4 regions of the Xenorhabdus sp. TS4 genome follow, and region 2 is predicted to be linked to each of the others. Evidence: predicted binding sites of a transcription regulator. Region 2 holds the regulator's gene; each other region holds the start of a gene.
The links. Region 2 encodes CRP, which controls carbon source genes, mostly activating them, when cyclic AMP is high. Its sites were predicted from a motif close to ATGTGANNNNNNTCACAT; they were not measured.
Positions count from the first base shown of each region.

Region 1: the regulator CRP is predicted to act here: its motif matches at 4,143-4,160, upstream of Xets_RS16755 (NupC/NupG family nucleoside CNT transporter).
Region 3: the regulator CRP is predicted to act here: its motif matches at 2,552-2,569, upstream of Xets_RS07435 (CidA/LrgA family protein).
Region 4: the regulator CRP is predicted to act here: its motif matches at 3,099-3,116, upstream of epd (erythrose-4-phosphate dehydrogenase).

Region 1 covers NZ_NKHQ01000080.1:37,710-43,827, forward strand. The annotation lists gene prfC (peptide chain release factor 3) at 1-1,282, shown strand, start outside; gene Xets_RS16740 (BON domain-containing protein) at 1,481-1,882, shown strand; gene Xets_RS16745 (DUF6363 domain-containing protein) at 2,159-3,265, shown strand; gene Xets_RS16750 (TatD family hydrolase) at 3,266-4,036, shown strand; gene Xets_RS16755 (NupC/NupG family nucleoside CNT transporter) at 4,333-5,598, shown strand; gene deoC (deoxyribose-phosphate aldolase) at 5,707-6,118, shown strand, end outside.
Region 2 covers NZ_NKHQ01000001.1:119,745-125,862, reverse strand. The annotation lists gene ppiA (peptidylprolyl isomerase A) at 1-440, shown strand, start outside; gene Xets_RS00475 (aminodeoxychorismate synthase component II) at 722-1,297, shown strand; gene Xets_RS00470 (aspartate aminotransferase family protein) at 1,420-2,637, shown strand; gene crp (cAMP-activated global transcriptional regulator CRP) at 2,703-3,335, opposite strand; gene Xets_RS00460 (phosphoribulokinase) at 3,760-4,629, opposite strand; gene Xets_RS00455 (YheU family protein) at 4,696-4,914, opposite strand; gene Xets_RS00450 (LysE family translocator) at 5,097-5,702, shown strand; gene murP (PTS N-acetylmuramic acid transporter subunit IIBC) at 5,704-6,118, opposite strand, start outside.
Region 3 covers NZ_NKHQ01000011.1:158,777-164,894, reverse strand. The annotation lists gene apbC (iron-sulfur cluster carrier protein ApbC) at 1-263, opposite strand, end outside; gene metG (methionine--tRNA ligase) at 447-2,474, shown strand; gene Xets_RS07435 (CidA/LrgA family protein) at 2,623-3,120, shown strand; gene Xets_RS07430 (CidB/LrgB family autolysis modulator) at 3,114-3,809, shown strand; gene cdd (cytidine deaminase) at 4,013-4,897, shown strand; gene Xets_RS07420 (NAD-dependent malic enzyme) at 5,060-6,118, shown strand, end outside.
Region 4 covers NZ_NKHQ01000009.1:49,856-55,973, reverse strand. The annotation lists gene Xets_RS06675 (hypothetical protein) at 1-328, opposite strand, end outside; gene tkt (transketolase) at 1,023-3,017, shown strand; gene epd (erythrose-4-phosphate dehydrogenase) at 3,308-4,327, shown strand; gene pgk (phosphoglycerate kinase) at 4,402-5,568, shown strand; gene fbaA (class II fructose-bisphosphate aldolase) at 5,627-6,118, shown strand, end outside.

The DNA of each region.
Region 1 (6,118 bases), on a different contig from region 2:
GACAGCCGTTGACTGCTGTTTGATGGTCATTGATGCCGCGAAAGGGGTTGAGGATCGCACCCGTAAGTTGATGGAAGTGACTCGCCTGCGTGATACACCGATCCTGACATTCATGAACAAGCTCGACCGTGATATTCGTGATCCAATGGAGCTCATGGATGAAGTGGAAAATGAGCTGAATATTGCCTGTAGCCCAATCACATGGCCAATCGGCTGTGGTAAATACTTTAAAGGCGTTTATCACCTCTATCTTGATGAAACTTACCTGTACCAATCAGGACAAGGGCATACCATTCAGGAAGTTCGTGTTATCAAAGGAGTGGACAACCCTGAGCTGGATGTGGCAGTGGGTGAAGATTTGGCGAACCAATTGCGCGAAGAGCTGGAACTCGTCAAAGGTGCGTCCCATGAATTTGATCAGGAAGCCTTTTTACAGGGAGAATTAACACCGGTCTTCTTCGGTACTGCATTGGGTAACTTTGGTGTTGATCATATGCTGGATGGCCTGGTTAAATGGGCTCCAACCCCAATGCCGCGTCAGGCTGATGCACGTGAAGTGCCTGCCAGCGAAGAGAAATTCACCGGTTTTGTTTTCAAAATTCAGGCGAATATGGACCCGAAACACCGTGACCGTGTGGCATTTTTGCGGGTTGTTTCCGGTAAATATGAAAAAGGCATGAAACTGCGCCAGGTTCGCATTAAGAAAGATGTTGTCATTTCTGATGCACTGACCTTTATGGCAGGGGATCGTTCTCATGTCGAGCACGCTTATCCGGGGGACATTATCGGTCTGCACAATCATGGCACTATTCAGATTGGCGATACCTTCACTCAAGGTGAAGAGCTGAAGTTTACCGGCATCCCTAACTTTGCACCTGAATTGTTCCGCCGGATTCGCTTGCGCGACCCGTTGAAGCAGAAACAATTGCTGAAAGGTCTGGTGCAATTATCAGAAGAAGGTGCTGTGCAGGTATTCCGTCCGCTATCCAATAACGATCTGATCGTCGGGGCGGTAGGTGTGCTGCAGTTCGACGTAGTTGTTGCCCGTTTGAAGAGCGAATACAACGTTGAAGCGCTGTATGAACCGGTTAACGTTTCTACGGCCCGCTGGGTAGAGTGCAGCGATGCGAAGAAATTGGAAGAGTTCAAGCGCAAAAATGAGCAGAATCTGGCTCTTGATGGTGGTGATAACTTAACTTACATTGCACCAACCATGGTCAATTTAAACTTGACCAGTGAGCGCTATCCTGAGGTTTCCTTCCGTAAAACACGGGAACATTAATATCTTTTCAGGGCCAGCTATCCTGTTGGCCCTTATTCTTTATCTTATCTTTATATTCTGCTTTTAATGACAATAGAAGAATAATTCTCTGGATTAATGAAAATATACGTTATTTTTTGTAAATCTGATTTTATCATTATTGTCTAATTGACATACTGCCTTAGTGGTCGTTCAAGCTGAAGTTAAAAAGGTGGTAGGATGAAAAATATCAAGTTTACACATTCACTACTGGCTGTTGTTCTAGGCTCGGTATTGGCTAGTAGTAGTGCTCTGGCAGCGGATCTTTCTGTGGGAAAAACGTTCGAGAATACAGGGCAGCAAATCGATAAATCTCTAGACAGCGCAGGGAAAAAAATTGATAACTCCTTACAAAAAGCAGATGCTTATTTAGACGATAGTGCCATCACAGCAAAAGTGAAGGAAAAATTGCTGGAACATAAGGGCATAAATAGTCATGACATTTCGGTGAAAACGGAAAAAGGTGTTGTCCATCTTGCCGGTTTTGTCAAAAACAAACATCAAGCAGCGAAAATAGCTAAGATTGTTCATGGAATAAAAGGTGTCAAAGCAGTAAAAAGCACGATAGAGATTAAGAAATAATTTTAATCTGAAAAAATAACAGACATTGTGAATAGAGTGGCTGATAATAGCCACTCCTTCTGCTTCTTTTCCTCAAATAATATCTTGTCAATTTACGAAATTATTCATAGGAATGTTATTCGTTGGCGGCATTCCGATAACTTGCTATTTTCATATCACTCGTATCAATTTAACTATTGATGCTTTGTTTTTCACTTTTTATAAAAATGTTACAAGCAAGTTGTTCGAGCAACGATATACTGATAGATATTCAGCGGCTTTCAGAGGGAGAGAAGAGTGGGGAAACATATTTCAATAACATTGGGTAATATTGAACCTTTAGCTTATAAATCACAGATTAAACCTGGGAAAATTGCTCTCGTTTGTGAAGGTGGTGGTCAGCGAGGTATTTTTACCGCCGGTGTTTTGGATGAATTTCTCCGTCTTGGTTTTAATCCGTTTGAACTGTTCCTTGGGACATCTGCGGGAGCGCAAAACCTTTCTGCTTATATTTGTGGTCAGAGGGGGTATGCACGCAAGGTCATCAACCGTTATACAACCGACCCCGCCTTTTTTAATCCATTGCGCTTTGTACGCGGCGGGCATTTGATCGATTTAGATTGGTATGTTGATACCCTATCTGAGCAGTTACCACTCAATCTTTCTGTCGCAATGCGTCAGTTTGATTCTGGACGTGAATTCTATATGTGTGCTTGCCGATCGGACAATTTTGAGCCAAGTTACCTGCATCCAGATGACAAAAACTGGATGGATATTGTCAAGGCCTCAAGTGCCATTCCGGGGTTTTATCGTAATGGCGTTACTCTGGGTGATGTGGTTTATCAAGATGGTGGTATTTGTGATGCGATCCCAGTGCAGGAGGCCTATCGCCGAGGAGCGGATACTATCGTTGTGATTCGCACAGTGCCTTCACAGCTTTACTATACGCCTCAGTGGTTCAAGCGCATGGAGCGCTGGTTAGAGGTTAGTAGTTTGCAAAAAATGGTCAAGATGCTTAACCTTCATGCACAAAGTTACCGTCGAACCCAGAAATTTATCGAAAATCCACCGGATGATGTGCAAATCTTCGAAATTTATCCACCAGCACCATTGGCAACAATGGCTTTAGGCAGTCGGCTCAGTGCGCTAAATCAGGATTATCATTTAGGCCGGCGTTGTGGACGATATTTTCTGGCAACGATTGGGCATACTTTTGTTGAAGGAAAATTTGGGTATACAGAACGTAAGAGTTATGGGGTATGCCGTACAGGGTTAAGTTCTGATCGCAACTGTTTTCGGCGAAACCATTTCCTGAACAGCGGCAATCACTGCCCGCCAGTGGAACCCCCTGTGCCTGAGGTGGTGGAGCCGTCAGGAACTCTGATGATGGATAAGTTGGACTAAATGCTTATTGATACACATTGCCATTTTGATTTCCCTCCTTTTGTTGGTGATGAAATAGCGAGCCTGCAACAAGCCAGACAAATGGGCGTGGAAAAAATTATCGTTCCCACAATAAGTCAAACAAATTTCCAGAGAGTTTCTGCGTTGGCTGAGGCTTATTCTCCGATTTATGCCGCATTTGGTTTACATCCACTCTATATTGCTGAACACCAAGAGGTTCATTTGGATGAGTTGGAGCAAAAACTACAGGAAAAAGAGGCCAAATGCGTGGCGGTAGGTGAAATCGGTCTTGACCTTTATATGCCAGAGCCGCAGTTTGAAAAGCAGAAAAGCATGTTAGAAGCACAGCTAAAACTCGCGAAACAATATGAGCTACCTGTGATCCTCCATTCCAGAAAAAGCCATGATCAATTGGCGGCAATCTTGAGAAAACACAAGTTACCACGAGCAGGGGTTATTCATGGTTTTGCGGGGAGTTTATCCCAGGCTCAAGTCTTTATTCGCCAGGGGTTTTACATTGGTGTCGGGGGGACAATTACCTATGACAGAGCGCAAAAAACACGTAACACCATTTCACAATTGCCCCTGTCATCTTTGGTATTGGAAACAGATGCACCTGATATGCCGTTATCTGGGTTTCAGGGGCAGCCAAATCGACCAGAGAGAGTTGCACAGGTTTTCTCTGCATTGTGTGAGTTGCGGCGAGAGCCGTCAGATGAAATTGCCAATCAAATTTACCAAAATAGTATGGCCCTATTTGCATTGAGTTGACTTATAACATATTAATAATGCTTAACTTGTATTTCTTGCCTGTTTATCCTGTTTTTCACCTTTTCCTCCGTTAAATTATCTAATCTCACCGAAATTAGATGGATTTATGTGATGTATATCTCATTTTTCATTTTTATATTGCTTTTTGCGACATTAATTTGTGATGTTAGTTGCTTGTTCTTTTTTAGTCCTAGGTATAATCGGCCCACACACAATGTCAGTAGAATCTTATGGAATAACTGACATATTTTCTTATTATTTTTTAGTGAACAGGGATTCTTCCAATGCAACTCCTTATGAGCCTGGTCGGGATGGTAGTGCTGATTTTTATCGCGGTACTCTTTTCCAGTAATTATCGAGCCATTAAAATCCGCACTGTCCTGGGCGCCTTTCTGATTCAGGTTGCCGTTGGGGCATTTGTACTGTACGTACCAGCCGGTAAAGACATTTTGGAGGCAATATCCTCAGGTGTTTCCAATGTGATTGGATACGGACAAAAAGGAACAGATTTTATTTTTGGCGGCCTGGTGTCCGACAAAATGTTTGAATTGTTCGGCGGCGGCGGTTTTGTTTTTGCTCTGCGTGTCCTGCCAGTCATTGTTTTCTTCTCATCTCTCATTGCGGTGTTGTATTACATGGGCATTATGCAGCTCATCATCAAAATATTGGGTGGTGGATTGCAGAAATTATTGGGAACCTCACGGACTGAATCTTTGTCTGCAACGGCGAATATTTTCGTAGGTCAAACCGAAGCTCCTTTGGTTGTACGTCCGTACATTTCGACCATGACCCAGTCTGAATTGTTCGCTGTGATGTGTGGTGGATTGGCTTCTGTTGCCGGCTCTGTACTGGCGGGCTATGCATCTATGGGTGTTCCATTGGAATACCTGATTGCGGCCTCATTTATGGCAGCACCAGGTGGTTTGCTGTTTGCAAAATTGCTGGTGCCGGAAACAGAAAAAACTCGCGATACTGATGATGCGATGTCGTTGGTTGCGGCGGAAGATCGTCCTGCAAATATTATTGATGCTGCGGCATCGGGTGCAGCATCCGGTATGCAGTTAGCTTTGAATGTCGGTGCCATGCTGTTGGCGTTCACCGCATTGATTGCTTTGCTGAACGGTATCTTAGGCGGTATTGGCGGCTGGTTTGATTATCCTCAATTATCAATGGAATTGATTTTGGGTTGGGTTTTTGCACCAATCGCCTACCTGATCGGTATTCCGTGGAATGAGGCAACAATTGCGGGTTCTTTCATCGGGCAGAAATTAGTTGTTAATGAATTCGTGGCATTTATGAGCTTTAGTGAATACCTGCAAGCAGATGATGTCGTCCAGGCTGCGGGTCTGCAAGTGCTTTCTGGTCATACTAAAGCTATTATCTCTTTTGCTCTGTGTGGTTTCGCTAACTTGTCTTCTGTTGCGATCCTTCTGGGCGGCTTAGGTGGTATGGCACCAAACCGTCGTGGTGATATTGCCCGTTACGGTTTGAAAGCCGTATTGGCGGGTTCACTCTCTAACTTGATGAGTGCAACAATTGCCGGATTCTTCCTCTCGTTGTAAGACGCAGGAAGTCTATATCAAATTGAATGCAGGTGAGATTTCTCACCTGCATTTGTTTTAAGTCTGTTGTCTGATTCAGTGACGATAATAATACCGTTGGAGAGTTTTATGACCGATTTAACTGCCGCCGCTCAGCAGGCGCTGAGTTTGATGGATTTAACTACACTTAATGATGATGATACAGATGAAAAAGTGGCAGCACTTTGTCGTCAGGCAAACAGCCCTGCCGGACAGACGGCAGCTATCTGTATCTACCCACGTTTTATCCCTTGGGCACGTAAAGTATTACGCGAACAGGGAACCCCTGATATTCGTATTGCCACGGTGACTAACTTCCCACATGGTAATGATGATATCGACATTGCATTGGCTGAAACTCGTGCTGCCATAGCTTATGGTGCTGATGAAGTGGATGTTGTTTTTCCTTATCGCGCCTTGATGGCCGGTAATGAGCAGATTGGTTTTGACTTGGTAACAGCCTGTAAAACGGCCTGTGCTGAATCAGGCGTCTGGCTAAAAG
Region 2 (6,118 bases):
ATAGCAATAAGGCACCAATTACTACCAAGAATTTCGTTGAATATGTCAATGAGGGATTTTATAACAACACTATTTTTCATCGTGTTATCCCAGGCTTTATGATCCAGGGCGGTGGCTTTACAAAGGATATGAAGCAAAAAGCTACCAGAGAGCCAATCAAAAATGAAGCAGATAACGGCCTGCGGAATTTGCGGGGTACTATTGCTATGGCACGTACCGCAGATAAGGACAGCGCAACCAGCCAGTTTTTTATTAACGTGACTGATAATGCTTTCCTTGACCACGGGCAGCGTGACTTCGGTTATGCGGTCTTTGGCAAAGTCGTCAAAGGCATGGATGTGGTTGATAAAATTTCTCAAGTCAAAACAGAAAATGTTGGCCCTTATCAAAATGTACCGGCAAAACCAATTGTGATCTTATCTGCCAAGGTTGAATCTTAACAGCCCGAACACCGACATAATACGGTATTCGGATAATCATTACTGGTTGTTTGAGTACCGTTTGCATTCCCCTTCTCTCCGCCATTTCTACGTTGTTACATCATGTTGCATTATGGTAATGCGGTCGCCGTACCACTATTTTAAAAGTGCTTCTGTGGTATGATTAGCCCCCCATTGCTGTTAATACTGCTTTACCTGATTTTACTATTATACAGAATGCATAATACCCCAATGGGGTAGGGCAACTTATAAGACTATAATAATCAGTAGGATATACTCCTATGTTACTAATAATAGATAACTACGATTCTTTTACATTCAATTTATATCAATATTTTTGTGAGTTAGGGGCAGAGGTTTTAGTTAAGCGTAATGATGAGATCCAGCTTGAAGATATCGAAGATTTGGCGCCTACTCATTTAGTCATTTCGCCGGGTCCTTGTACGCCGAATGAAGCAGGGATCTCGCTGGAAGCAATTTCACATTTTGCAGGGAAATTGCCCATCCTCGGTGTGTGCCTGGGACATCAGGCGATAGGTCAGGCTTTTGGTGCGAGCGTTGTTAAAGCGCGTGAAGTGATGCATGGAAAAACCAGCCTGATTCACCATAGCCAGCAAGGGGTATTCAAAGGATTAGATCGTCCATTGACGGTCACGCGTTACCACTCTCTGGTCATTGCCGCAGAAACGCTTCCGGCTTCATTTGAAGTGACAGCCTGGAGTCAGCGCAATGGTGACGTAGATGAAATCATGGGAATTCGTCACCGTACTTTGCCACTGGAAGGAGTGCAATTTCATCCAGAAAGCATTCTTAGTGAGCAGGGACACGAATTGTTGAATAATTTCCTCAAATATTAGTTAGATACCTCCGCATTCCCTCATTCTGTTATTTTTTTATTTGCCCTTAAGTGATTTTTTATTCATATTTTATGACTATTATTTCACTTCGAAATGGCAAATATAAAAATAAGGTGAGGGAAATGGTAGAAAATAAAGCAGCAAACCGAAATACCTATGATCAAGTGATGTTGCCCATTTATGCACCGGCGAATTTCATTCCTGTCAGAGGGCAAGGAAGTCGGGTATGGGATCAACAGGGTAAAGAATATATTGATTTTGCCGGGGGTATCGCTGTCTTGGCTTTGGGGCACAGTCATCCGGCTTTGGTGAACGCCTTGAAACAGCAAGGTGAAAAATTGTGGCATGTCAGCAATATTTTTACCAATGAGCCTGCCTTAACTTTAGCGCAAAAATTGATTGATTCGACCTTTGCTCAAAAAGTCTTTTTCGCTAATTCGGGAGCGGAAGCCAATGAAGCGGCATTTAAATTAGCACGTCGTTATGCGATTACTCGTCATTATCCCAATAAAACCAAAATCATTGCATTCCATCAGGCGTTTCATGGTCGTACCTTTTTCACTGTTTCGGTAGGAGGGCAGCCGAAATATGCCGAAGGGTTTGGACCTAAACCTGCTGATATTGTTCACGTGCCTTTTAATGATTTGGATGCCGTCAGGGCGGAAATCGATGATCACACTTGTGCTGTTGTTTTGGAGCCAATTCAAGGAGAAGGGGGGGTTACTCCTGCGACGATGGAGTTTCTGCATGGGGTGCGTGAATTGTGCGATAAGCATCAGGCTTTGTTGGTCTTTGATGAAGTTCAGAGTGGGATGGGGCGCACGGGTAAGTTATATGCTTACCAGCATTATGGCGTACAGCCGGATATCTTGACGACAGCAAAAGCGCTGGGGGGCGGTTTTCCAATTAGTGCAATGTTAACGACAGATACAATAGCGGCGGCAATGGAAACGGGGGCACATGGAACGACTTATGGTGGAAATCCATTGGCTTGTAGCGTCGGTTGTGTCGTACTGGATATCATCAATACGCCAGAAGTGCTGATGGGCGTGGAAAAACGGCACGATATGTACACTCATGCTCTGGAAAAGATGAACCAAAAATATGGTATCTTCCATGAATTTCGTGGAAAAGGCTTGCTGATTGGGGCCGTATTGAAAGCCGAATATCAGGGTAAGGCCAGAGAAATATTGCAGCAAGCGGCGGAACTGGGATTGATGTTATTAAGTGCAGGAGACAGCATCTTGCGTTTTACACCATCATTGATCATTTCTGAGGACGAAATCACAGAGGGTATGATGCGGCTGGAAATGGCGATATCCCGCTGGTTAAACAAATAACAGTAAAAAAAGCCAGTACGAAGTAACGGATTGCACTGGCTGAGTAGTTTCTGGTTTATCGGGAATTAACGTGTCCCATAAACGACGATGGTTTTGCCATGTGCAGAGATCAGGTTTTGATCTTCCAGCATTTTCAGGATACGGCCAACCGTTTCACGGGAGCAACCCACAATCTGCCCAATTTCCTGACGTGTGATTTTGATTTGCATACCATCAGGGTGAGTCATTGCATCAGGCTGTTTGGCCAAATTGAGCAACGTCTGGGCGATACGACCTGTAACGTCCAGAAAGGCTAAGTTACCTACTTTTTCGGAAGTGGTTTGTAGGCGACTTGCCATCTGAGCAGATAAACGCATCAGAATATCAGGATTCACCTGAATTAACTGGCGAAATTTCTTATAGGAAATTTCAGCCACTTCGCAGGCACTTTTTGCTCGCACCCATGCAGTACGCTCTTGTCCCTCTTCAAACAATCCAAGTTCACCAATGAAATCTCCCTGATTTAAATAAGAGAGAATCATCTCCTTACCTTCTTCATCTTTTATTAGAACAGCAACCGAACCTTTAACAATGTAGTAAAGCGTTTCTGCTTTCTCGCCTTGATGAATAAGCGTGCTCTTGGATGGATATTTGTGAATATGGCAGTGTGACAAAAACCATTCAAGAGTAGGGTCTGTTTGTGGCTTGCCGAGAACCATTCGCTTTATCCTCTGTTGTTATTTCTGCCTTTATAGTGTGAGAAACGGTAGTTCCTCTTCAGGCTAGCTTTTAAAGTCAATAGATTAACATATTAACCTGCTGAAAAACTGACAAGCGGGAATTTTATATGGATTATAAGGATGTCAAAATGTAGGTATATTGATCTTAACCCATATACCTTGCCAGTTCGCGCTTGTAACCTTGTTTGTAACACAGGAAAGCATTTCTGTCTCCTCCTGTATCGCTTCAGCATATTAAACTGACTGGTAGATTACCAGAAATCAGGCAGAAGAGTTGGTTTTATTGATTTTACATTTATAAAAGGGAAAAAATTATGTCACAAAAAATGGTCTGTTTATTTAAATAAAACAGGTAACGTTATTTTTTGTTACCTGCCTTATTAAAAATTAAATAGGGATTAAATTACGAAATTTTTTTGCCTTCCAGTAATTGCTTAACAAGCGGTGCCATAATTAATTCCATTGCCAGCCCCATTTTTCCACCTGGAACGACGATAGTATTTATGCTGGAAATAAATGAGCCCTGAAGCATAGCGAGTAAATAAGGAAAATCAATTTGAGTGAGGCCACGGAAGCGGATCACGATAAAACTTTCGTCCAGCGAGGGAATGGCTTTGGCAGAGAAGGGATTGGAGGTATCAACGGTGGGGACACGCTGGAAATTGATGTGAGTACGTGAAAACTGAGGAGTGATGTAGCGGATATAGTCATCCATTGAGCGGACAACGGAATCCATGACAGCCTCTCTGGAATGCCCACGTTCACCGGTATCACGGATGAGTTTTTGTATCCATTCTAAATTGACGATAGGCACAACGCCAATCAATAGATCCACATGACTGGCGACATTGTGTTGTGGCGTGACAACACCACCGTGCAGCCCTTCATAAAATAGGACGTCTGTCTTTGATGGCAGGGGTTCCCACGGTGTGAACGTACCTGGTGATTGGTTATAGGGAACGGCTTCATCATAGGTATGGAGATATTTTCGGCAGCGGCCATTGCCCGTTTCCCCATACTCAAAGAATGTTTTTTCCAACATACCGAAATCATTAGCTTCTGGCCCAAAGTAGCTGATATGTCTGCCTTGTTCTCTTGCTTTGCGTATCTCGGCATCCATTTCAGGACGAGTGTAACGATGGAAACTATCCCCTTCTATCAGTGCGGCGGTTACGTCAAGTTGTTGGAAAATCTTACGGAAAGCGACACTGGTGGTGGTTGTTCCTGCTCCACTGGAGCCAGTGATTGCGATGACGGGGTGTTTGGCAGACATGAACAGACTCCTTAATCAATAAAACTGGCGAATCAGTCAATTAGAATGAATAAAGCAAGCTGAGCTTTACGGACGGAACATCTCTTTAGGCAAGATATTAACGGTTCCATGTAGTTCAGACCATACCAACAGAACCTCGCCTCGTTCAAGCTGACGTTTTACATCCTGTACTTTTTGTTCGAGCGTTTTTTCCTGTTCACCATAATCAGTACCTTCCCGCAGGACAAAACTTTCAATTAAGTTGTGGAGTGTATCGGCTTCCAATTGTTGCCACGGGATAATCATTGTGATTGCTCCTGAAAATACTGTAATTCATTATCGGGTAAATTTAGATGTTGCCAATGGAGTTGTAGTCTGGGATTCATAATGAATTGATTTCATGATTAGTTATCTTGTATATGAAATAACATACTGTTATTTTTCTTGAAAAGAAATGCCAACTATCTGGGTGGGAGGGGAATCTACCCATGACTTTAAGCCTGATATTTTCGCTTAGTATATTTATGTTTATTTCCGCTGTCACACCGGGCCCAAACAATTTGTTACTGACATCATCGGGAGCTAATTTTGGTATTCGCCGCTCTATCCCGCTTTGTTTGGGCATTATTCTGGGAATGCAGACAATTTTGCTGCTGTCTGCGTTTGGTGTTGCGGCGTTACTGTTGATTTATCCTGCTATACACATGGGCCTGAAAATACTCGGATGTCTGTATTTATTATGGCTAGCCTGGAAAACAGCTACTTCGCATTATAAGCGGCTGGACACCACAACATCGGCAGGAGAGCCAATAAAGATTTATCAAGGTTGGTTATTGCAGTTCTTAAATCCCAAAACATGGTTGATGGGATTGGGTGCAATCAGTAGTTACAGTCTGGCTGGAGAGTTGTATAACCATTCCATTTTTGTTATCAGTATCGTGATGTTAATCGTCAATACCCTTGCTGGTGCAATCTGGCTTGTTCTCGGTTCACTGATTGGACGGTTACTGAAAAGCCGTCGCGCGTGGTTTACATTTAATATCGCAATGGGTGTCCTGACCGCCGCTTGTGTGCCTTTAATCTGGTTTGGCTGAGTTAACTTAAATCGATATTTTTGCTGCCGAAGAATAGCGTTAGCGTGAAGCCAGCGATATAAGAGACGATTAGTCCGGCACCATATATTGCCATGCCCGTGAATATGCCGCTGTCGGATGTCATCAGCGGCAGGGCGACTAGCCCGGAAGGGCCGAAAACGCTATTCAATCCGACAGGCCATCCCCACCAGGCAATCAGACCGATAAAAAAACCACCTATGGCACCGCCGAGACAGGCGGTGACAAAAGGTTTGACGCGGGGAAGTGTGACACCATAGATCAAGGGCTCGCCAATTCCCAATAAACCTGGAATGATGGCGCCTTTGATTTGAGCGCGCAGTAACGCGCCTTTTTGGGCTTTGACATATAACGCCAGTGCGGAACCTACTTGCCCCGCCCCTGCCATCGCCAGAATG
Region 3 (6,118 bases), on a different contig from region 2:
AATCGCCATTCAACAGATTTTGCTCCCGTCGCAGATTGCAAGGGTTGGGTGGTTTCTTTCTTTAATATTTCGAAGGCGCGTTTCCAGACAAACGGCATGGTCAATTCAATATGCAATATCCCATCCAGCATAGTGCAATGATGCAATGCTTTCAGGGCAATCAAATCTTGTTCTAAAGTCAGATGTTTGAATGTCGTTAATATCTTTACAACATGTTCTTTCAGCAGGTCAGGATTGGTCTGCTCGGGGGATTGTAAGTTCATCCCGGCTCCTTTTGATTTATCTTTTTCAACCTAAAACTGTTTTGGCCATCATAACAGAAGCTAACCACTTCGGATAAAGGCAACGAGTAAAAGTGATGAAGATCTTGCGTTACCCTAGCGGCAACGCTCCTTATCAGGTAACATCAAAAACCCTTTTCACTTTATGGAAGTCAGATCCTAACTATGTCTCAAGTCGCGAACAAATTATTGGTGACCTGTGCGTTACCTTATGCTAACGGTCCAATTCATCTCGGTCATATTCTGGAACACATTCAGGCTGATATTTGGGTTCGTTATCATCGAATGCGCGGCAAAGAGGTTCACTTTGTCTGTGCCGATGATGCCCACGGTACACCAATTATGCTGAAAGCCCAGCAGAGTGGTATCTCTCCAGAAGAGATGATTGCCAAGGTGAGCCTAGAGCATCAGCAGGATTTTGCCGGTTTTGCCATTAGCTATGATAATTACCACTCTACGCACAGCGAAGAGAACAGAGCGCTTGCCTCCAAAATTTATCTGGAACTGAAAAAGAACGGTTACATTAAAAATCGGACGATTTCTCAATTATATGATCCAGAAAAAAATATGTTCCTGCCAGACCGTTTCGTCAAAGGCTCCTGCCCGAAATGTAAGGCAGAAGATCAGTATGGCGATAACTGTGAAGTCTGCGGAACCACCTATTCTCCAACGGAATTGCTTAATCCTCGTTCCGTTGTCTCTGGGGCAACGCCAGAAATGCGTGATACAGAGCATTTCTTCTTCGATCTGCCTGCTTTCAGCGATATGCTGCAAAAATGGACACGTTCTGGCACTTTGCAGGAACAAGTGGCAAATAAAATGCAGGAGTGGTTCGAAGCTGGGCTGCAACAATGGGATATTACCCGTGATGCACCTTATTTTGGCTTTGAGATCCCTGATCAGCCAGGTAAATATTTCTATGTCTGGCTGGATGCTCCCATTGGCTATATGGGCTCGTTCAAGAATCTGTGTGATAAACGTAATGACCTGAATTTCGATGAATTCTGGGAGAAAGATTCCAAAGCCGATCTCTACCATTTTATTGGCAAAGATATCGTTTATTTCCACAGTTTGTTCTGGCCTGCCATGCTGGAAGGTTGTAATTACCGTAAGCCAACCAACCTGTTCGTCCATGGCTACATCACGGTTAACGGCACTAAGATGTCTAAATCTCGTGGCACCTTCATCAAGGCTAGTACTTATCTGAAACACCTTGATGCAGACTGCCTACGCTATTACTACGCGGCAAAACTCTCTTCCCGCATTGATGATATTGATCTGAATCTGGAAGATTTTGTTCAGCGTGTAAACAGCGATATCGTTAATAAAGTGGTTAACCTTGCTTCACGCAATGCAGGCTTTATCAACAAGCGCTTTGGGGGCAAACTGGCAGACCAACTCGCTGATCCTGCGCTATACCAGAAATTTGTCGAAGCTGCACAGGGTATCGCAGAAGACTTTACCAACCGTGAATTCGGCAAGGCAATCCGTGAAATTATGGCACTGGCTGATCTGGCTAACCGCTATGTTGATGAGCAAGCACCGTGGGTTGTGGCGAAACAAGAAGGCCGTGACGCTGATCTGCAAGCAATCTGCTCAATGGGAATTAACCTGTTCCGCGTGCTGATGACTTACCTGAAACCTGTTCTTCCAGGTTTGTCCACACGAGCAGAAGCCTTCCTGAATACTGAACTGACCTGGGACAGTATCCAGCAGCCTCTGTTAAACCATGACGTTTCACCATTCAAGGCGCTGTTCAACCGCATCGAAATGGCTAAAATTGAAGCAATGGTTGCTGATTCGAAAGAGAGCATCGAACCACAAAAAACCGTAACAGGCCCACTGGCAGATGATCCAATTCAGGACACCATTGCATTTGATGACTTTGCCAAGGTTGACTTGCGCATTGCCCTAATCAAACAGGCTGATTTTGTCGAAGGTTCAGATAAGTTACTGAAACTAACACTTGATCTCGGTGGTGAGACTCGCCAAGTCTTCTCTGGTATTCGTTCAGCCTATCCTGATCCTAAGACACTGGAAAATCGTCTGACTGTGATGGTTGCCAACCTTGCTCCACGCAAAATGCGCTTCGGTATTTCAGAAGGCATGGTGATGGCGGCTGGCCCTGGTGGAAAAGATATTTTCTTGCTAAGCCCAGATAGTGGCGCCCAGCCAGGTATGCTGGTTAAATGATAGTTGCATATCTTTGATAGATATCATTAATTATCAATTAGATAATAAAGCGGGTTCCAAAAAAGACCCGCTTTTTAATGTGATGTGTGGCACATTCACAATGTTAGTCGTATGATAAAACCCTCGTTGTATTGAGGAATTATTGATTATGTCTTTCCAAAATGTGCTGATAATAGGTTGGCAATATCTGCGCGCATTTGCGCTGCTCTATTTGTGCCTGATCGCGGGGAATATTATTTCGGCACTGCTTCCTTTCTCTCTCCCCGGCAGTATTATTGGCTTACTTCTCCTGTTTGGTTTACTCGCATCCCAAATTATTCCCTCACATTGGGTAAAACCAGGCTGTAGCTTATTGATGAAAAACATGACACTGCTCTTTTTGCCCATCGGGGTGGGGATCATGGATTATTACCCACAGCTTAGCCAACAAATGCTCCCCATCCTCCTGTCTTGTATCGTTAGCACAGTGATTGTTATGGTCGTCGTTGCTTACAGCTCCCACTATATTCATCGTGAACGTATCATTATTGGGACTCAACAAATGGATACTAACCAAACAAGTACTAAGCAGCAACCACCCACCTCAACACCAACAAGTCCATCGCAACAGTTATCACAAGAACCGAAAGAGAAAAAAAAATGTTAAGCCATATTTGGTGGTCACTACCGTTAACCCTGATTGTATTTTACTGCGCTAAAAAACTGTCAGTACGACTCAAACTGCCTATATTTAATCCGTTATTGATCTCAATGGCCGTTATCATTCCCTTGCTGCTGCTGACTCATACCCCTTACAAACACTATTTTGCCGGTAGCCGGATACTGAATGATTTGCTGCAACCTGCCGTTGTTGCTCTGGCTTTTCCTCTGTATGAACAGCTACATCAAATCCGGGCTCAATGGAAATCCATTATTGGCATCTGTTTTGTGGGCAGCGTTGTCGCAATGGTTACAGGAACTGCCATCGCATTATGGGCAGGTGCTACACCTGAAATTGTGGCCTCTATTCTCCCCAAATCCGTGACGACCCCAATCGCTATGGCTGTAGCCGATTCCATTGGTGGTATTCCTGCCATTAGCGCAGCGTGTGTCATTTTGGTAGGTATTTTAGGAGCTATCTTTGGTCACAATCTGTTTAACGTTCTAAAAATAAAAACCCAGGCGGCACGGGGATTGGCAATGGGTACAGCATCCCATGCGGTGGGAACGGCTCGCTGTGCGGAAATAGATCATGTTGAAGGTGCATACAGCTCACTGGCTTTAATGACCTGCGGCATTATTACCTCGCTGATTGCACCTTTTCTATTTCCAGTATTGCTGCATCTATTTGGTTAACCATTTTATGAATGACTATGACCTCAGTCGTTACAAAATTGCAATAAAAAAGCAAACAAGCCAATTAAAACAGCAAAAATTTGACATGGTTGACTAAAATAATATTGTTATTACACCGATTTCATTAATTATATAGCCTATATCACATTGCAAACCTGAACAGACGTCCTAGAATGACCTTCAATTAATTTGGAGATCATTCTATGCAAGCTCGTTTTCACGCTATTTGGTCAGAAATTACACCTGAACTACAAAAAGCCCTATTACCTTATATTGGCTACGACGATTTTCCAGCCATGCTGACAGCAGAGCAAGTGGAGTCAATCAAACAGCTCAGCGGATTTGATGATCAAACACTGGCATTGGCCTTATTGCCACTTGCTGCCGCCTATTCCCTTGCCCCTATTTCCCATTTTTATGTTGGTGCAATTGCACGGGGAGAAAGTGGTAATCTCTATTTCGGTGCCAATATGGAATTCGCTGGCATACCATTGCAGCAAACCGTTCATGCAGAACAATCAGCCATCACTCATGCTTGGCTGCGTGGTGAGAAAAAGCTGGTTGCTATCACTGTCAACTATTCACCTTGTGGCCATTGCCGACAATTTATGAATGAACTGAATAGTGGAACACAATTGGAGGTTTATCTCCCCAATCGTCCACCATTAACTCTGGCTGACTACCTGCCAGAAGCTTTTGGCCCACACGATTTAGCCGATACACCATTGCTGCTGGATGAGGTTAATCACGGCTATCAGTTAGCTACCAGTGACGAATTGGTGCAAGCAGCATTGGATGCAGCAAATTACAGCCATGCACCTTATAGCCAATCCCATGCAGGAATTGCCCTGCAAGATGAACAAGGGAAAATTTATACCGGCCGTTATGCAGAAAATGCTGCATTCAACCCAAGCTTACCCCCATTACAGGCCGCACTGATTTTCATGAATATGGCAGGCAGCAATTGCCAATCCATTAAACGAGCAGTATTGGTAGAAGGTGAAAATAGCCATTTATCACAATGGAATGCTACAGAATGCACATTAACTGCGCTCGGTTGTACAAAAGTAGAACGGTATACATTTTGATATGTACATCATCCAATAACATTTTATTAGCTAATTCTGTATGTTATCTCTCATTTTTGCTCATGATAATCATATCTAAGTAACATTTACTGTACTTATTGTTTTTATCTTCTTAGGATCGGTAGCCGATTTTGTTATTGATAAGTTCAAAGAGTAAGCATCATGGAACTGGAACACGAAAGTAAACGTCCTCTCTATATTCCCTACGCTGGCCCTATCTTGTTGGAATTTCCTCTGCTGAATAAAGGCAGTGCCTTTACAGAAGAAGAACGCAGTAATTTCAACTTACATGGCTTATTGCCACAGGCCGTTGAAACAATAGAAGAGCAGGCAGAACGCGCCTACCGTCAATATGTCGATTTCAAAAACGATATCGATAGACACATTTATTTAAGGAATATTCAAGACACCAACGAAACGCTGTTCTATCGCCTCCTTGATGCCCATTTAAGCGAAATGATGCCTATTATCTACACGCCAACTGTTGGTGCTGCGTGTGAACACTTTTCTGACATTTACCGTCGTGCTCGTGGCCTGTTTATCTCCTACCCAAATCGGGCTTACATTGATGATATGCTGCAAAATGCCACTAAGCAGAATGTAAAAGTTATCGTTGTTACCGATGGTGAGCGTATCCTTGGTCTGGGTGATCAGGGAATCGGAGGCATGGGTATTCCTATCGGTAAACTGTCACTGTATACCTCCTGTGGCGGGATCAGCCCTGCTTATACCCTGCCTGTGGTTCTGGATGTGGGAACAAATAACCCACAGCGCCTCAATGATCCACTGTATATGGGCTGGCGTCATCCACGTATTACTGGCAAAGAGTATGATGAATTTGTGGATGAATTTATTCAGGCCGTGAAACGTCGCTGGCCTAACGTACTTCTGCAATTTGAAGATTTTGCCCAAAACAACGCCATGCCACTGTTGAACCGCTATCGCGATGAGCTTTGCTGCTTCAATGATGATATCCAGGGCACCGCAGCCGTTGCCTTGGGTAGCCTGATTGCCGCCAGCCGTGCCGCAGGCCGCCAACTAAAAGATCAAACCGTGGCATTCCTTGGTGCCGGCTCTGCGGGCTGTGGTATTGCCGAGCAGATCATTGCTCAAATGAAATCTGAAGGACTGAGTGATGAACAGGCTCGTGCTCGCGTGTTTATGGTTGACCGCTTTGGCCTCCTTACCGACAAGCTGCCAAACTTGCTGGATTTCCAAAGT
Region 4 (6,118 bases), on a different contig from region 2:
TGAAACCATTTGTGTAATCAGCATCTAATGTAACAAGTTTAGAATCAGTTCTCAAATAAGAAAACGAGACACCACCGCTTCTTTGTGAACGTGGACTGGGATCCCAGGAATGATAGTCATCTGAAGGAATTGTTCCTCTTAACATAATTCCAGAGCATAAAAATGCAGGATGATCCCCATCTCCACAATCATTTCTAGTATCGTTATATCTTTGAGTTAATTCTGTCGCAAGCTCGTAACCAGAGTTTGTATTTATTGAATTAACGTCAGCAAAAGTTATTTGTAATCCCAATAAATATAAATAAATAAAAATAATTATTTTCTTCATGTTATTTCCTTAATTATTTTTGAATGTTGTTAAATGATGATAAGTTTATAAGTTCACCTTTTTATAGCGTGAATTCAAATTACTTTTTTTTATCATCTAATAATTAAATTTTATTGAGTTGGTGGCATATTTTTATGGGTTACTTTTATATTTAGTGATAATTTATTTAAAATAAAAATAGAATAATGATAGCTATCCATGAATGGTTTATTCATAAATTTTTATTTTGTTTTTTTATTTTTTATAGAGAAATTAGCTTTCCCAGCAGACTTTCAGGCCATGGCATATAGCAAGGGAATGTATCTCTGGAACAGAAAATATCACCAAAATTGCAGTTGACATCAAAATATATTACAAGTGAATTTTGTTCATTATCCTAATTTGGCAGAAAAATGGGTCTTTTTAGCCTTGATTAACCTATTGGGTATCGTGTCTAATATGTAGTTTTCTATTGCGCAAGTCACGCTAGGAAATTATTCCCCATTTGCGCAAGAGCACCTTTAGTTGTCAGCATGGTCTTGACAGAGAACCAAAACAACGAGGTAAATCAAATAATTATTGTCAAGGAGAAATTAAGATAGTTTTTCTTATCATCCGGCATTAATTATCTGGCATTAATGATTGCGGTTTGTATGCTGCGCTGCGAAAATTAATCCTTAGTTCACTAACGCTTTTATCCGAATTGGAGTAAAGAATGACCACTCGTAAAACCCTTGCTAATGCTATCCGCTTCTTGAGCATGGATGCTGTGCAGAAAGCAAAATCAGGGCATCCTGGTGCACCAATGGGAATGGCTGACATTGCCGAAGTGCTGTGGCGTGATTATTTGAACCATAACCCTTCGAATCCTGGCTGGGTTGATCGTGACCGTTTCGTGTTATCTAATGGTCACGGCTCCATGCTGATATACAGTCTTCTACATCTGACGGGTTATGATGTTTCTATTGATGATTTGAAGAATTTCCGTCAATTGCACTCTAAAACTCCGGGCCATCCAGAATATGGCTATACTCCAGGTGTAGAAACCACTACTGGCCCACTGGGACAGGGTATCGCCAATGCAGTAGGTTTTGCGATTGCAGAACGCACACTGGCAGCGCAGTTTAACCGTCCAGGCCATGATATCGTCGATCACTACACTTATGTGTTCATGGGTGACGGCTGTATGATGGAAGGGATCTCCCATGAAGTTTGCTCTTTGGCGGGTACACTGAAACTGGGCAAATTAATCGCATTCTATGATGATAACGGTATCTCTATCGACGGTGAGGTAGAAGGTTGGTTCACTGATGATACCGCTGCGCGCTTTGAAGCCTATGGCTGGCATGTTATCCGTGGCGTAGATGGTCATGACTCTGACGCTATTGCGGCAGCTATCGAAGCAGCACGCAAAGAAACAAACAAACCATCCCTGTTGATGTGCAAAACCATCATCGGCTTTGGTTCACCAAATAAAGCAGGCAAAGAAGAATGTCACGGTTCCCCGCTGGGCGATGCTGAAATTGAAGCAACCCGTAAAGCGCTGGGTTGGGAACATCCTGCGTTTGAAATTCCCCAGAACATTTACGCTGGCTGGAACGCCCAGGAAGCTGGCAAAACCAAAGAAGCAAGCTGGGAAGAGGAATTTGCTGCATATGCGCAAGCTTATCCAGAACTGGCTGCTGAATTCAACCGTCGTACCAGCGGTGAGCTGCCAGCGAATTGGGAAGCTGAATCCAAAGCATTTATTGAAAAACTGCAACAGAACCCAGCCTCCATTGCTAGCCGTAAGGCATCACAAAATGCACTGGAAGCATTCGGTAAAGTTCTGCCGGAATTCATGGGTGGTTCTGCTGACTTAGCACCAAGTAACCTGACCATGTGGTCTGGCTCCAAGCCTCTGAATGAAGTTCAGGACGGTAACTACATTCACTACGGTGTGCGTGAATTCGGTATGTCTGCCATCATGAACGGTATCGCATTGCATGGTGGTTTTGTGCCTTATGGTGCAACATTCCTGATGTTCGTGGAATATGCCCGTAACGCTGTACGCATGGCGGCACTGATGAAAGCGCGTAGCATCTTCGTTTATACCCACGATTCCATCGGCTTGGGTGAAGATGGCCCAACTCACCAGCCAGTCGAGCAGATTGCTAGCCTGCGCGTAACGCCAAACATGAGCACATGGCGTCCATGTGACCAGGTTGAATCTGCGGTTGCGTGGAAATATGCGATTGAGCGCAAAGATGGTCCAACTTCACTGATCTTCTCCCGTCAAAACCTGGCACAGCAGGATCGTACTGCTGAGCAATTGGCGAATATCGAGAAAGGGGCTTACATCCTGAAGGATTGCGTAAGCCAGCCTGAATTGATCCTGATTGCAACAGGTTCCGAAGTGGAATTGGCAGTGAAAGCGGCTGAGCAACTGACTGCCGAAGGTCGTCAGGTTCGCGTGGTTTCTATGCCATCTACCGATGCTTTCGATAAGCAGGATGCTGCATACCGTGAAGCGGTACTGCCAGCGGCGGTTTCTGCACGTGTTGCCATCGAAGCGGGTATTTCTGATTACTGGTTCAAATATGCTGGTATCAATGGCGCTATCGTCGGTATGAACACTTTCGGTGAATCTGCACCAGCTGATGTTCTGTTCAAAGAGTTTGGTTTCACTGTTGAAAATGTAGTAGCCAAGGCAACAGCTTTGCTGAAATAATCGGCAAATAATCCCTATTAAGCGCATTCGCATCAATTTTAGGGCGAATGCGCTCTTTTTTTGTTCAACTTTTCCTCCATAATGTGACGAATGGCGCTTGCCATCACTCTTTTTTTCTCGTAATCTGCTTTCATGGTTGCTGAACCGTTTCAGTTTAAGTGCATAAATGAGATAATAAAATGTCTTGTCTGTCACAATCTGATTAATTTTGTGATGAATTATCAGTACAAGTAGACATTGCTCAGTTATCCTAAGCGGTCGCGTAACTACAGAGAAATTCAGGGAGTAACATGACTATCAGGGTAGCGATTAATGGTTTCGGAAGAATAGGGCGCAGCGTTTTGCGTGCTCTTTACGAATCCGGGCGTCAAGCTGAAATTTCAGTGATCGCTATCAATGAGTTGGCAAATGCACAAGGTATTGCTCACTTGTTGAAATACGATTCCAGTCATGGGCGTTTTGCATGGGATGTACGCCTGAATAATGATTTATTGCAAATAGGAGACGATAGCATCCGGCTGTTTCATCAACCGAATATCTCGGCTCTGCCGTGGAAAGAGTTGGGCATTGATATTGTTCTTGATTGCACAGGTAAGTATGGTGAACGGGCAGACGGAGAGTCTCATATCGCCAGCGGAGCTAAAAAAGTCCTATTTGCGCATCCAGGAGGCAATAATCTGGATGCTACCGTAGTATATGGTGTTAATCACCATTCATTGGTTGCCGAAGATCGCATTGTTTCTAATGCATCCTGTACAACAAACTGCATCATTCCAATCATTAAAATGTTGGACGATGCGTTCAATATTGAATCTGGTACGGTGACAACCATTCACGCATCGATGAATGATCAACCTGTGATTGATGCTTATCACTGTGATTTACGTCGAACCCGGGCGGCCAGTCAATCCATCATTCCTGTTGATACAAAACTGGCTGCGGGGATCACTCGTATTTTCCCTAAATTTAATGATCGGTTTGAGGCGATTTCTGTTCGGGTACCTACTATCAATGTGACAGCCATTGACTTGAGCGTAACTGTCTGTTCGCCAGTGAGTGTGGAAGATGTGAACCAACTCCTGCAAAAATCAGCGGCCAGGGCGTTTCATGGTATAGTGGATTACACTGATCTGCCGTTGGTTTCAACGGATTTTAACCACGATCCCCACAGTGCTATTGTGGATGGCACACAAACGAGGGTTAGCGGGAAGCACCTGATTAAAACCCTTGTGTGGTGTGACAATGAGTGGGGCTTTGCCAATCGTATGATTGATACGACACTGGCAATGGCCGCAACCGGTTTCAAATAATCATTTGTTGTGTCACAAACAGCACACAGCAGAAGATTGAGTAATTTTATAAAGAATCAATGAGAGGATTCACCATGTCTGTAATTAAGATGACTGATTTAGATCTGGCGGGTAAACGCGTATTGATCCGTGCTGATCTTAATGTGCCTGTAAAAGATGGCAAAGTGACTTCTGATGCACGTATCCGTGCGTCTTTGCCGACAATTGAGGCTGCGTTGAATCAGGGAGCCAAGGTCATGGTTACTTCTCACCTGGGACGCCCAACTGAGGGAGAATACAACGAAGAGTTCTCACTGCAACCTGTCGTTGATTATTTGAAAGAAGCACTTTCTTCTCCTGTTCGTCTGGAAAAAACCTATCTGGATGGTGTTGAAGTGTCGGAAGGCGAATTAGTGGTTCTGGAAAACGTTCGCTTCAACAAAGGTGAGAAAAAAGACGATGAAACGTTATCAAAACAGTATGCTGCACTGTGTGATGTGTATGTAATGGATGCTTTTGGTACTGCGCACCGTGCACAAGCGTCAACTCATGGTGTTGCTAAGTTTGCCCCTATTGCTTGTGCTGGCCCACTGCTATCTGGTGAACTGGAAGCTTTGGGTCAAGCATTGCACAATCCTGCCCGTCCAATGGTGGCGATTGTAGGGGGATCTAAGGTTTCAACTAAACTGACCGTTCTTGATTCGCTGTCCAAAATTGCCGATCAGCTGATCGTGGGTGGTGGAATTGCTAATACATTTGTTGCCGCAGAAGGACACAATGTTGGTCGTTCGCTGTACGAAGATGATTTGATCTCAGAAGCGAAAAAACTGATGGAAAGTTGTGACATCCCAGTTCCTACCGATGTTCGTGTTGCGACAGAATTCTCTGAGACTGCGGAAGCAACGCTGAAATCCACCAGCGAAATTCAAGATGAAGAGCAGATCCTTGACTTGGGTGATGCTTCTGCCGAACGTCTGGCTGAAATCCTGAAAAGCGCCAAGACTATTTTGTGGAATGGTCCTGTAGGTGTTTTTGAATTCCCTAATTTCCGTAAAGGAACCGAAATTATTGCCCGTGCAATTGCTGAGAGTGATGCTTTCTCTATCGCAGGGGGCGGTGATACCTTGGCGGCAATCGATCTGTTCGAAATTGCCGATAAGATCTCTTACATCTCTACTGGTGGTGGTGCTTTCCTTGAGTTCGTTGAAGGCAAAAAACTGCCAGCTGTGGTGATGCTGGAAGAACGTGCTAAAAGTAATTAAGTTGTAATAAACAGGCAGCATTGGCTGCCTGTTCAATGTCAATACAGGACCACGTAACATGTCTAAAATTTTTGATTTCGTAAAACCGGGTGTCATCACTGGTGATGATGTTCAAAAAGTCTTTGCTGTCGCTAAAGAAAACAATTTCGCGTTACCAGCGGTTAACTGCGTCGGTACTGATTCCATCAACGCGGTGTTGGAAACGGCGGCAAAAGTACGTGCTCCGGTCATTATCCAGTTTTCTAACGGTGGTGCCTCTTTCATTGCCGGTAAGGGTCTGAAAGCAGAAGGTCAACAAGCAGCGATTATCGGTGCTATTTCTGGTGCCCACCATGTTCACCAGATGGCAGAACATTATGGTGTGCCTGTTATCCTGCATACCGACCATTGTGCACGTAAACTGCTGCCATGGATCGATGGCCTGCTGGAAGCGGGTGAGAAACACTACGCGCAAACAGGTAAGCCTCTGTTCTCCTCTCACATGATCGACCTGTCAGAAGAATCTCTGGAAGAAAATATCGAGATTTGCAGCCAATATCTGGCACGTATG